4 regions of the Peribacillus sp. R9-11 genome follow, and region 3 is predicted to be linked to each of the others. Evidence: riboswitches for the same ligand, from Rfam matches in the RefSeq annotation. Region 3 holds a riboswitch; each other region holds the start of a gene.
The links. A riboswitch is a leader RNA that binds a small molecule or an ion and turns the genes downstream of it on or off. The one in region 3 is predicted to bind thiamine pyrophosphate.
Positions count from the first base shown of each region.

Region 1: another riboswitch for thiamine pyrophosphate. It lies ahead of tenA (thiaminase II); the one in region 3 lies ahead of tenA (thiaminase II).
Region 2: another riboswitch for thiamine pyrophosphate. It lies ahead of RE409_RS20925 (ABC transporter substrate-binding protein); the one in region 3 lies ahead of tenA (thiaminase II).
Region 4: another riboswitch for thiamine pyrophosphate. It lies ahead of thiC (phosphomethylpyrimidine synthase ThiC); the one in region 3 lies ahead of tenA (thiaminase II).

Region 1 is NZ_CP133763.1:2,537,118-2,540,286, forward strand. Features, by position in the region: gene RE409_RS12340 (acyl-CoA dehydrogenase family protein) at 1-955, shown strand, start outside; TPP riboswitch at 1,171-1,299, shown strand; gene tenA (thiaminase II) at 1,452-2,135, shown strand; gene RE409_RS12350 (ECF transporter S component) at 2,148-2,732, shown strand; gene RE409_RS12355 (ABC transporter ATP-binding protein) at 2,745-3,169, shown strand, end outside.
Region 2 is NZ_CP133763.1:4,297,781-4,300,949, forward strand. Features, by position in the region: gene RE409_RS20915 (ABC transporter permease) at 1-289, opposite strand, end outside; gene RE409_RS20920 (thiamine-binding protein) at 286-570, opposite strand; gene RE409_RS20925 (ABC transporter substrate-binding protein) at 582-1,586, opposite strand; TPP riboswitch at 1,718-1,827, opposite strand; gene RE409_RS20930 (protein-glutamine gamma-glutamyltransferase) at 2,049-2,876, shown strand; gene rarD (EamA family transporter RarD) at 3,039-3,169, opposite strand, start outside.
Region 3 is NZ_CP133763.1:1,528,164-1,531,332, forward strand. Features, by position in the region: gene thiD (bifunctional hydroxymethylpyrimidine kinase/phosphomethylpyrimidine kinase) at 1-349, opposite strand, end outside; gene thiW (energy coupling factor transporter S component ThiW) at 318-839, opposite strand; gene tenA (thiaminase II) at 855-1,544, opposite strand; TPP riboswitch at 1,663-1,752, opposite strand; TPP riboswitch at 1,831-1,934, opposite strand; SAM riboswitch class I at 2,093-2,197, shown strand; gene RE409_RS07375 (Fur-regulated basic protein FbpA) at 2,344-2,559, shown strand; gene RE409_RS07380 (aspartyl-phosphate phosphatase Spo0E family protein) at 2,834-2,980, shown strand; gene RE409_RS07385 (GNAT family N-acetyltransferase) at 3,115-3,169, opposite strand, start outside.
Region 4 is NZ_CP133763.1:813,078-816,246, forward strand. Features, by position in the region: gene RE409_RS03880 (HAD family hydrolase) at 175-963, shown strand; TPP riboswitch at 1,114-1,230, shown strand; gene thiC (phosphomethylpyrimidine synthase ThiC) at 1,364-3,145, shown strand; gene RE409_RS03890 (hypothetical protein) at 3,168-3,169, shown strand, end outside.

The sequences.
Region 1 (3,169 bases), 1.0 Mb from region 3:
GGTAGGGAAATGCGCCATTCTAGAGGAGTTGGGAAGAACACATAACGGTTATACAACAGTAATAGGCGGACATACGGGAATTGGCGGCGTTGGAATTGTAGAGATGGGAAATGAAGAACAAAAACGCAGATATTTACCTGACATGGCATCAGGTGACAGAATTGGCGCTTTTGCTTTAACTGAACCAAGCGCAGGTTCACATGCCTCAAATCTGAAAACAACAGCGGTTAAAAAGGGTGAAAAGTATATCCTGAATGGAAGCAAACATTACATTACTAATGCTCCAATCGCAGATGTGTTTACAGTAATGGCTGTTACAGATCCTTCTAAGGGTGCAAAAGGAATCACATCTTTTATCGTCGAAAAAGACTCCCCAGGATTTCAACTAGGAAAAATCGAACGGAAAATGGGCCTTCATGGTTCACATTCTTCTGAAATTTTCTTTGAGGATTGTGAAGTTCCAGTTGAGAATGTATTGGGTGAAGAGGGGCAAGGGTATATGAATGCCCTGAAAATCTTGGCGAATGGACGTGCAGGAATGGCAGCACGAAACCTAGGGTCGTGTGAAAAATTACTTGAGATGTCGATTGATTTTGCTCATATGAGAATTCAGTTCGACAAACCAATCTTCGAACAACAAATTATTCAACATTACTTGGCAGATATGGCATTAGATACAGAAGCCCTTCGATCCATGACCTATCGCGTTGCGTGGATGGTTGATCAAAAAAAGAACGTCATTAAAAATGCGGCTATGGTCAAGTTACTTGGTTCAGAAACGTATAATCGTGTAGCTGATAAGGCTCTCCAAATTCATGGAGGGATTGGTTACATTTCTGAATATCCCATTGAACGTTTTTATCGTGATGCACGTATTACGAGAATTTATGAAGGTACATCCGAAATCCAAAAGAATATCATAGCGGCTCAGCTTCATAAACAGTACCAACGATAATTAGGAAAGCAGGATTAATAGTAAAATAAACTTTGCTTAAGGTTAATAGAGAATATTTTTTATGTGATTAAGTTCGATTTCCAAAGAGTATGTTAGGCGATTTTTTATTTAACATATCGTTGGATTTTATACATTACTAAAAAAAACTTTATTTAATAAGTTTGACAATTAGATTGAACGTGTTAATATAAAGGCAAATGAACTAAATATACAATTTGTACCACTAGGGGTGCTTTACAGGTAAAAGTCAATTTTACCGCAGAAGCTGAGATTAAAGTATAACTTTAAGACCCTTAGAACCTGATCTGGTTTACACCAGCGTAGGGAAGTGGGGTCATGAAACAATACGTTTATGTATTATTTCAAGTACAACCACTTTCTTTACGTCGGTAAAGGAAGTGGTTTTTTATTTGCTCAAAAGAGGTGATTATAGGTTACCAATCATTATTTATCCAGTTTCATTGCTTAATAAAATACAAATTTGGAGGTATAGAAAATGAAATTTTCAGAGGTCATTCGTAAAGAAGTAGATCATATTTGGGAAGCAAGCTTCAATCACCCGTTTGTTAGAGGAATTGGAGATGGCACATTGCCAGTAGAGTGTTTTCGTTTTTATGTCATGCAAGATGCATATTATTTATCTCACTTTGCTAGAGTTCAAGCTTTAGGTGCAGTCAAAGCAACAGATTTACATACAACTAGTCGACTAGCAAGCCATGCACAAGGAACATATGAAGCTGAATTAAAGCTTCATGAAAATTTTTCTGAGAGATTAGGTATTACAGAAGAAGAAAGGAAAAACTTTAAGCCTGCTCCTACTGCCTATGCCTACACATCCCATATGTATCGTGCCGCGTATTCTGGCCATTTAGGGGATGTGATTGCGGCCATCTTACCGTGTTACTGGCTGTACTATGAAATAGGTGAAAAACTGCAAGGGTGTATACCTGATGAGCCAATTTATCAAGAGTGGATTGCGGCATACGGAGGAGAATGGTTCCGTACGTTGGTAGAAGAACAAATCGCGAGACTTGATGAGATCGCTGAAAAAGTAACGGAAGAAGACAAAGAAAGAATGAAAGAGCATTTTATCCTTAGCAGTCAATATGAATACTCATTTTGGGAAATGGCTTATCGCTTAGAAACTTGGCCAGTGCATAAGGAAACATTAGAAGTATAAAGGAGATTGACAATGAGAAAAGGGTTGAAATTAACGGATATTTTAGTCACAATCGTGATTGCCGTCGCATTTGGAATAGTTTATATCCTTTGGGGATCGATATATTATTCCGTTAAACCATTAGGGTTACATGTAGATCAATTAATTTATGGAATGTGGTTTATAGCAGGGCCCGTTGCTTTTTTAGTTATGAGGAAACCGGGTGTGGCTCTGTTGGCAGAAATCGCGGCAGCGTCCGGTGAATTCTTTTTAGGTTCACCGTGGGGATTAACCGTACTCTTATATGGAGTTGTACAAGGAGTATTCGCGGAACTGGTGTTTATGGCGTTCAGGTATAAAAAGTTTAATATGTCGGTTGCTGTATTAGCGGCGATAGCTTCATGTGTAGGATCGGTCCTCATGGATTTTGCATACGGAGAAATTGGTGCCCTCTCTCTTTGGAATTTACTATTATTTATGATTGCAAGATTTATCGGGTCAATTTTCTTTGCTGGTGTATTTGCTTACTATCTAGTAAAAGTATTAGAAGCAACAGGAGTAACTAATCTAGTTCGTCCAGTATCAAGTAAGGATTATGCTGCACTGGATCAAAAGTAGAGGTTGATAAGTATGGAACGAATAGCTCTTGTTGAAAAGTTAAGATTGAAGTTTCCCGGTGATGAGTCCTTGATATTCAAGGACTTATCCGTCTCGTTTGATAAAGGTGAAAAAGTTCTATTGTTGGGACCGTCCGGATGTGGAAAGTCTACACTTTTGCAAGTGTTAAGTGGGCTGATCCCACATTCCATTGAAGTCCCGATGAAAGCGAAAGAACTGGAGAGCCCTTCTTCATGGGGATATGTTTTTCAAGACCCAGATAGTCAGTTTTGTATGCCATTTGCAGATGAAGAAATTGCCTTCGTCCTTGAAAACCTTTCCGTTCCTAAGCAGCAAATGAATGAAAGGATTCACAATCATATCCGGCAGGTAGGATTACACTTAGATGATATCCATACAAGTATTGATACATTATCAGGCGGGATGAAACAGCGTTT
Region 2 (3,169 bases), 2.8 Mb from region 3:
GAAGCGGATAAACCGCATCTTTTACACCAGGAAAAAGGTGTAAGAGAGCAGCAATTACTAAGCCAATACAGCTTCCAATAAAAAAACCAGATAATGCAAGGTTAGTAGTTGATATAAGGTGTCCAAAAAGGCTATGAAACGACTCTATTCCCTCGATAAAAATGGCTGATGGAGCAGGAAGTAGCCATTTTTCAACCTTTAATAAGCCTGTTGCTAACTCCCACACTATTAGCAACAATAATAAAAGAAAGAAGGGAGCCCCCTTCTTCCAAATCTTTCTTCCGCTCATGGCCGATATTTCTCCGTTAACGTATCCATCGTGATTCCGCTAGGCTGGTACAATATTTTCACTTGGGAAATGACATTCGGCGAACCTATTTCAATCATTCTCACATTCATTTTTTCTATAACGGCCAGAAGCTCAGAAAGCTCACCTTCCATTGTTGTTTCAAGCGGGTGCACCTCGTACTTGACACCTGATTCATCGATGATTTTGATCGCTTCATCGACTAAGGGGATGACATTTTCCCCTTTAGGAATAATTTGTATACTAATTAATGAGTTTGCCATTGTAGTTCCTCCTATTGTGGTAAAAATTCATTGGTAAATGCTTTCTCAGGATCGAAATCACCTTCAAGAAGATTATTTTCAGTCATCCACTCACTATAATTCTTCCAAATTTCAAGCTTTTGTTCACCCCATCTAGGAGCATCATCCTGATACTTAGATGCAAGCCACTTCTGGCTTTTCTTCACTAGCTTTTTATCTAGATCTGGTGCAGCCTTGATTAAAATGTCTGCCGCATCATCAGGATTCTTAATCGCAAACTGGTACCCTTTCGAAGTTGCCTCTACGAACGCTTTAACAGTATCTGGATCCTCTTTAATCATCTTTTCATTTGTGGTCAAAACAGGCGTATAGTAATCGAGCTTATCTGAGTAATCAGTTAAGTAAACCATATTCAGCTTTTCATTTCGCAATTCAGCCTCAATACCTGTCCATCCATAATAAATCCAAGCGAAATCAATATCTCTTTTCACTGAAGTGAAAAAATCCGAGTCGCCTGTATTTACTATTTCCACTTTATTTACATCCGCATTATCTTTTGTCATGAGAGATTCGATGATAGCCTTTTCAACTGGAGACCCCCAGCCACCATACGTTTTCCCTTCAAAATCCTTAGGTGTTTTAATATTTTTAGCCACAGGAGAAGCGAATCCTGAGGTATTATGCTGGATGACAGCCGCTAACGAAACAATCGGCACGCCTTGCACACGAGCCTGTGTAATGCCCTCCTGGTAGCTCACGCCAAATTCTGATTTCCCTGAAGCCACAAGCTTATCAGCTCCTGCCTCACCTGGCATGATAATTTCTACATCCAGGCCTTGTTCTTTAAAATACCCTTTTTCCTTCGCTACATACAATCCTGTATGGTTTGTATTCGGTGTCCAATCGAGAACAACCGAAACCTTTTTTAATTCTTTATTGTCTTCATTTTTACCTGCTTCTTCCTTTTCAGTAGTGCCGCCAGCACCACATCCAGCTAAAAGGAATAACAAAGTTATCAGTGGCAATAATTTATTCACTATTTTTCCTCCTACACATTATATAAGGTCCATATGCCGAAACTTTATTGGGTGCCAGTCCCCATCCAAATAATAGATTAAAAAACAAAAACGCCCGAGGATGAATTCGGACGTTAACATACAAAACAGAAAGTCAGTCATAATATGTTCCCTCCGCTGGCATCATCCAGATCAGGTTCAAAGAGTCAGCATCTTAAGGACGCAATCTCAGCCAGCAATACCGGCTCCCCTACATTTCTTGCACATATGAACTTTTCTCTCTCATTATATCAATTCATACAGAAAAGGGAATACTAATTTGCTTCTTCTAACGATGGGCCATTCTGATCATCCTCAGTAATAGGAATAAAATTTGATCAGTATTGTTCAGCAACTCATATAATAATTATTATTACACTGTAGATAGTTCTTGAACTACTTGAATTAATCATTTAATTTTGTGACCAAGAGGTGGATATGATTATGATAAAAATTAATCAAAAATGGTTAGATGTCAGTCAAATCCAACCAGGTATAATATCTGAAAAAGCATTAGAAATTCTCCAATTAATGTGGAAATATCCGAATATTTTTGTATATAAGACAATGGAAGATCTTAAATTCGATATAGAGATGAGGCTGCAAGTCAATAAAGCTGCCGTTTCGTTAGATAAGAGTAATCCTGAATTTACAATACTCGAGGATTCTGTATGCAATGAACAATATTGGCGACTTACAAAAGATGGAGCATTTGAGCTTAAACCAAGCGTACCCCCTCATCTGGCACTTGAGGATATTTTCATAAACGGAAGTCTTTACGCTTTCGAATGCGGGACAGCGATAGTCATTGTTTTTTTAAAAGCTGTTTTAGATACGGTTGGTCCTAAGAATTTTGACCGTCTTTTTTCAGGCCTTACTCTTTATGACTGGCACTATCCGCAGAATTTGATTCTTCGAGTTCATGAAGGGACGGGTTATGTACCAGGCGACTGTGTTTACTTCAAAAACCCAGATTACGACCCGAGCACTCCAGAATGGCAAGGGGAAAATGCGATATTCCTTGGAGAAAACCTCTTTTATGGCCATGGGATTGGGATTACCAATCAACAAGGAATCATCGATGAATTAAATAGCAATAGAAAGTGGAATGCCATCATATCAGCGTTCCTAACAAAGCATATTGTAAGTATAAATAGTTCCCACTATAGTCAATTCAAGCCAAATATCCCCCGTAATAACTCCGTGTCGCTTCATGACTGCCTATCCAATATAATTGTTTCTGAAATAGGCTCGAGAACTTTTCTAGCGTAGGATTAACCGTTTCTCTTATTAAAGATATAGATTTTGAATCACTTTTCGTTTATTTTAATAGCTTGTGAAACTCGACACTGACTAACAATTTTTTTCAGAGTGACGTGTATCACTATAAAAAAAACGCTTGGGAAATGGATTTCCTCAAGCGTTTTTTTCTTTTTATGCACCAAAGTTTCTTTTTTCTTTAAACCTACGTGTCCCTGCCTTCCCCCATTTTGTAATGGAAAGCGTATAAACCACCAAGGCAGACCAAATGAATAAAAAGGCTAAAAGATGTGCTTTTGTAAAAC
Region 3 (3,169 bases):
CATCGAGCAAATGATGGCCGCTTTTGGAAATCATGACAGGATCAAGGATAACGATTGCGGGTAAGAAGGTATTTAGAGACGCGGCGACTGTTTCAACTATTTCTTTTGATCCAAGCATACCTATTTTTACTGCATCGACGTGTATATCTTCAAAAATAGCTGCAATTTGATCCGTTATGATACCTGTATCTATAGCTTGTACTGAACGTACCTCCATTGTATTTTGTGCCGTTACAGCTGTAATGACAGACATTCCAAAAACCCCATGTGCAGAAAATGTTTTTAAATCAGCTTGTATTCCAGCACCGCCCCCTGAGTCAGAGCCTGCGATGGTTAACGCTGTTTTCATAAAAAAACCCCTTCATATAATTATTTTTTAAAAGTATTTTCAGTAAAATGAAAGCTAAAATGGCACCTGCGAATGAACTAAGCATAAAAGCTGGTAAAAAACCAAAAATAGCTGCTTTTTCTCCCAATAGGAGGACAGCAAGGGGATAACAAGCTAGGGATCCAAGAATGCCGGTCCCTATCACTTCCCCTAAACAAGCGAATTTCAAGCTTTGTGTTTTTCGATAAAGGACGGCAGCCAATAGTGCACCGATCATGCTGCCCGGAAAGGCGAAAATTGAACCTGTACCAGACATGTTTCTAATGATGGAAACTAAAAAAGCTTGTGTTACCGCATAAGCCGGTCCCAATAAAACGGCTGTCATGACATTTGCCAGATGCTGAATCGGAAAGATTTTTGCAAATCCGGCCGGGATGAAAATGAATGAACTAGTTATGGTAGTAATGGCCGTGATCATGGCAGTCAACGTCATTTTCTTGATTGGATTCATCATCATGACAACATCCTACAGTGGCCAATCCTGCTCATTTTGAACCATATCCCAGAATAAATATTCATAACGGGAAGTCACCAAAAAATGCTTCTCTAATCTAAGAAGTTCCTTTTCAGGCATGCCTTCTGTTAACTCTTCCAACAAAGCAATCAGCCATTTGTGTGCTTTACCGAATTCAGGAGACGAATATGATTTAATCCAATCAGCATAGCGATTGTTTTCTAATGCTTCACCATTTTGTTCTTTTAATAGCAAGCCGATCTCATAATAATCCCAAGCGCATGGAAGGAGGCAGGCAATCAGGTCGGCCAAAGTCCCATTTTGGGCTGCATTTAGCATGTAACCCGTATAAGCTAGAGTGGTTGGAGTAGGTTCTGTATTTTCCAATTCGATTGAGCTGATTCCGAATTCCAAAGCATAATGTCGATGGATATCCATTTCTACTTGAAGGGTTTCATTCAAAATACTTGCAAACTTAGCCATGGTTTCGAGATTATGAGCTTTGATGACTCCTAACGCAAAGAGTTTGGAATAATCCATAAGATAGATATAGTCCTGCTTTAGGTAATAGGCAAATTTCTTTTCTGAAAGCGTCCCATCTCCAATCGCCTGAACAAAGGGATGTGTATGGTTCCTTTTCCAGATTCCTTTTGCCCGTTCATGAAGTCTATCACTGAAGGTTTCTAATTTTGTATTCTCCATGGTACATCCTCCTTGAAATTTAAAATTTACTAAAATTGTAAAGTATGCATACACTATCTGATAAACAAAAAAACCGCTCTCTGAAAGAAAGCGGCTGTTACCGAGGAAGAAGCAAATTCCTTCTTACAGCCTGCTTCCCTCCGCTGGTATGACCAGATCAGGTGCAAAGGGTTTGATTCTCAGCAAAAGTGCTCCCCTAGCAGTCTAATTATTCACCTTTTCCATCTGAAAAAAAAACCGCTCCTGAAATACGGAGCGGGGCAGATGGATAAAGTCATGTGTTTAAAGACGATATCATCCACTTCCCTCCGCCGGTATGATCCGGTTCAGGTTCAAAGGGTCCGGAACAAATTCCATCTCAGTCTTAAAAAGACTCCCCTAGTGGTGTGAATGTATGTAATTACTGACATCATATCAGAAAGCCAGGAAATTGCAACCCAATTTGAATGGGGTCTATAGAGAATACCTATCAAAAAAAGGGAGAACCATGTGATTGACTTTTGAAGAATATTGGGATAAAATCATGTCTACATCATTTATATATTGAATTCTTATCCAGAGAGGTGGAGGGACTTGGCCCAAAGAAACCTCGGCAGCAGACCCATTTTGGGAACTGTGCTACATCCAACAAGCATACGCTTGGAAGATAAGAAGAGCCGAACGGACTACTGTAAGCCTCTTCTTGAATTAGAAGAGGCTTTTATTTTTGTGAAATAACGTTTAGTGACATAATAGAAAAGATATAATTTGGTGAAAATGATACCTGTTACTACAATTTAGCTCATATGAAGGCGGGCTGATGAAGACAAGGAAAGGAGCCATTTACATGGCAGAATTATTTAAGAGAATTGAACAGAGGAAGGCATTGCTGATTGAAGAGTTATTAGCGAATGGAGTTTATAAAACCTCTGATGAAAGACATCTTTATGATGTTCCTTTAAAAGTGCTTGAAGATGAATATAAGATTGTTATAAATAGACCTAATATCGAGTCTCCTTCAGAGTGGATGACATAGTAAGAGTTCTTAAAATACTTTACTATCTTAAAATATTATTTAATCTGATGAATATTATTAAAGCATTCGCAGTGTACATGAGTGAATGCTTTTTTATATTTGTCAAGAATATAAAATGTCACAAAAAAGACACAAACAGGGAATAGAATAGGCTTTTTGTCACATTTACCTTGTGGAATAACACATTTTAATTTCCATATATGGTTGATTTTAACTACTTATTTCTTTATCATAAAAGATGTAAGAAAATTGAATAAATAGGAAGTGACTATAGATGCCCCCACAGATAACCGTAGAAAGAATAGAAGAAAAGAGACGGGAAATGATTAAATTGGCAGCTGATTATGGTTTTACAAGCCTTCTAACTGTTCAAGCAAGTCAAGAATTGGATTCGCTGTTAAATGCTATAACAAATAAATGAAAATCACAATATTTTTTGCTTAAGAAAGTTTATAGTGATTTTTAAATTTCGTCAGTGACTTTAAAATAGATTTCTTCATTGAAACTAAAAAAGGCTACTGCTGAATGAAGGCAATAGCTTTTAAATAATGAAATTCAAATATTAACACGCTTACCAAGGATTACTAAATCCCGTTCAATACCATCTAGC
Region 4 (3,169 bases), 720 kb from region 3:
ACTCGCATGTGAACTTTTTTAAGTTTTCATGAGCAAATAGGGTAAGCCTTTTGATATTTCAAAGAAAGATGAAGGCATTTTACCGATAGTTATTCTTTTTCTAATGGTTGTGGTTTATTATTGTAATAGTGTAATTTTTTCGAATTCAATGGTAGGGAAAAGAGGGTGAGCATTTTGGTAAAGGCAGTTTTTTTTGATTTAGATGATACGTTACTTTGGGATCAGAAGAGTGTGAAAGAGGCTTTTATAGCGACATGCGAATTGGCAAAGGCGAAATATGATTTGAATGTTGACGAGTTTGAGGAAGCGGTACGGAAAGAAGCACGTGAGCTTTATTCTTCTTATGATACATATGAATTTACGCAAATGATCGGTATCAACCCGTTTGAAGGACTTTGGGGTAATTTTCAAGATGATCATGATGAATTCCGTAAGATGGCCGAGATTGTACCAGCTTATCGGAAAGAGGCATGGACAAGAGGCTTGAAGGCATTAGGGATAGATGACCCGGCATTTGGTCTTGAGCTAGCAGAACGTTTCCCTGCTGAGAGACGGAAAAAACCATTTATTTATGAAGAAACATTCCAGGTGTTAGATGAGTTAAAAGGGAAGTACAAATTGTTATTGCTGACGAATGGTTCGCCTGAGCTTCAAAATACGAAGCTTGAAATCACGCCTGAGTTAGTTCCTTATTTCGATCAAATCGTTATTTCCGGCGCGTTTGGACGTGGGAAACCGGATGCTTCTATTTTCGAGCATGCATTAGAAATCATGGAGCTTGATAAGCATGAAGTATTAATGGTCGGCGACAATTTAATGACGGATATCCTTGGTGCATCACGTGCAGGCATTAAATCGGTTTGGATAAACCGTCATGATAAGGAACGGAATGAAGTCATCCCTAATTATGAAATCACGCATTTAGAGGAGCTTTTTCCTATCCTTGAGAGTCTAAATAAATAACGGATATATCCCCTTCAAGTAGTAAGTTCAAAAAAACTTAACTTGGAGGGGATTTTATTTAATTCAAAACATGGCATTAAAATAATAGGTCTTTGAATTTATTTACAAACCAAAATGGATGGTATATAGTTACCATGTAATAATTAATATTATTCAGACTAGGGGTGTCCAATAAAAGTTGGGCTGAGAGAGAAGCGCGTTAAAGCTTCTTAACCCTCAGGACCTGATCTGGTTCATACCAGCGTGGGGAAGTTAGAATCTACTATTCAATGACATATAATTTGGTCATTTCTGTAGTCATACTAACTTTAGCCGGGTCTTAAATATGAGACCTGGCTTTTTCGTGCGAAAATGGATTGGATTTTGTCCTTTTTAATCTAACTTAAAAAGGAGAAATGAAATCATGAGTAATTCAGTAAATGACATGAACGTTTCAATTATGTCCAATTTTGCAGGAAGTAAAAAAGTTTATGTAGAGGGGTCTAGACCTGATATAAAAGTTCCTATGCGTGAAATTAAACTAAGTCCCACAACAGGAGCATTTGGTGAAGAGGAAAATTTACCTCTACGCGTATATGATACTAGCGGTTTCTATACGGATTCTGAGTATTCTATTGATATTCGTAAAGGTCTTGACCCTATTAGACGCAACTGGGTTCTTGAACGGGAAGACGTTGAAGAGTATGTGGGGCGTGAAATAAAACCAGAAGATAATGGGTATAAAAAAGTTGAGTCTCATTCCAAAGCAGAAGTTTTTCCGGGATTGATACGAAATCCTTTGCGTGCAAAGAAGGGGAGAAACATAACCCAACTCCATTATGCTCGTAAAGGTATCATTACCCCAGAAATGGAGTTTATTTCGATTAGAGAAAGTGTTTCCGCTGAGTTTGTACGAGATGAAGTAGCTAGCGGGCGGGCCATTATACCGGCTAATATTAACCATCCTGAAAGTGAGCCGATGATTATCGGACGTAATTTTCATGTGAAAATAAATGCGAATATTGGGAATTCAGCGGTTAGTTCATCCATCGAAAATGAAGTAGAAAAAATGACTTGGGCCACTCGCTGGGGAGCCGATAACATCATGGATCTCTCTACCGGAAAAAATATACACACAACCCGTGAATGGATTATTAGAAATTCGCCTGTACCTGTTGGAACAGTACCGATTTATCAAGCGCTTGAAAAAGTAGATGGAGTCGCTGAAAATTTAACATGGGAGGTTTTTCGGGATACTTTAATTGAGCAGGCTGAGCAAGGTGTTGATTACTTTACCATACATGCTGGTGTGCTTCTGCGATATATCCCATTAACAGCAAAGCGGATGACGGGAATTGTTTCCCGTGGGGGTTCTATTATGGCTCAATGGTGTCTGGCTCATCATGAAGAAAGCTTCCTCTATACTCATTTTGAAGAAATCTGTGAAATCATGAAAGCATATGATGTATCTTTCTCATTAGGAGATGGACTTCGTCCTGGATCTATTGCAGATGCAAACGACGAGGCGCAATTTGCGGAATTGGAAACATTGGGTGAACTAACAAAGATTGCTTGGAAACATGATGTACAAGTTATGGTTGAGGGGCCCGGTCACGTTCCAATGCATTTAATTAAAGAAAATATGGATAAGCAACTGGAAGTTTGTCAAGAAGCCCCATTCTATACATTGGGACCCCTAACAACTGATATAGCTCCTGGCTACGATCATATTACTTCTGCGATTGGGGCTGCCATGATTGGCTGGTTTGGAACTGCGATGCTTTGTTATGTGACACCGAAAGAGCACCTTGGTCTTCCAAATAAAGAGGATGTTCGAATAGGGGTTATTACGTATAAAATTGCAGCCCATGCCGCTGACCTAGCAAAAGGCCATCCAAATGCTCAAAAACGAGATGATGCCCTTTCAAAAGCAAGATTCGAATTTCGTTGGAGAGATCAGTTTAATCTATCGCTCGATCCTGAAAGAGCCGTTGAATATCACGATGAAACTCTGCCTGCTGAGGGTGCCAAAACAGCTCACTTTTGTTCAATGTGCGGTCCTAAATTCTGCAGCATGAGAATCTCACAAGATATTCGTGATTTAGCTAAAGAAAAAGGGCTTGGTTTTGAGTCTGTAATTGATGAAGGCTTGAAAGAAAAAGCGAATGAATTTAGAAACACAGACGGAAAAATCTATCAATAATATGGACGAAAAGGAGAATTCGAT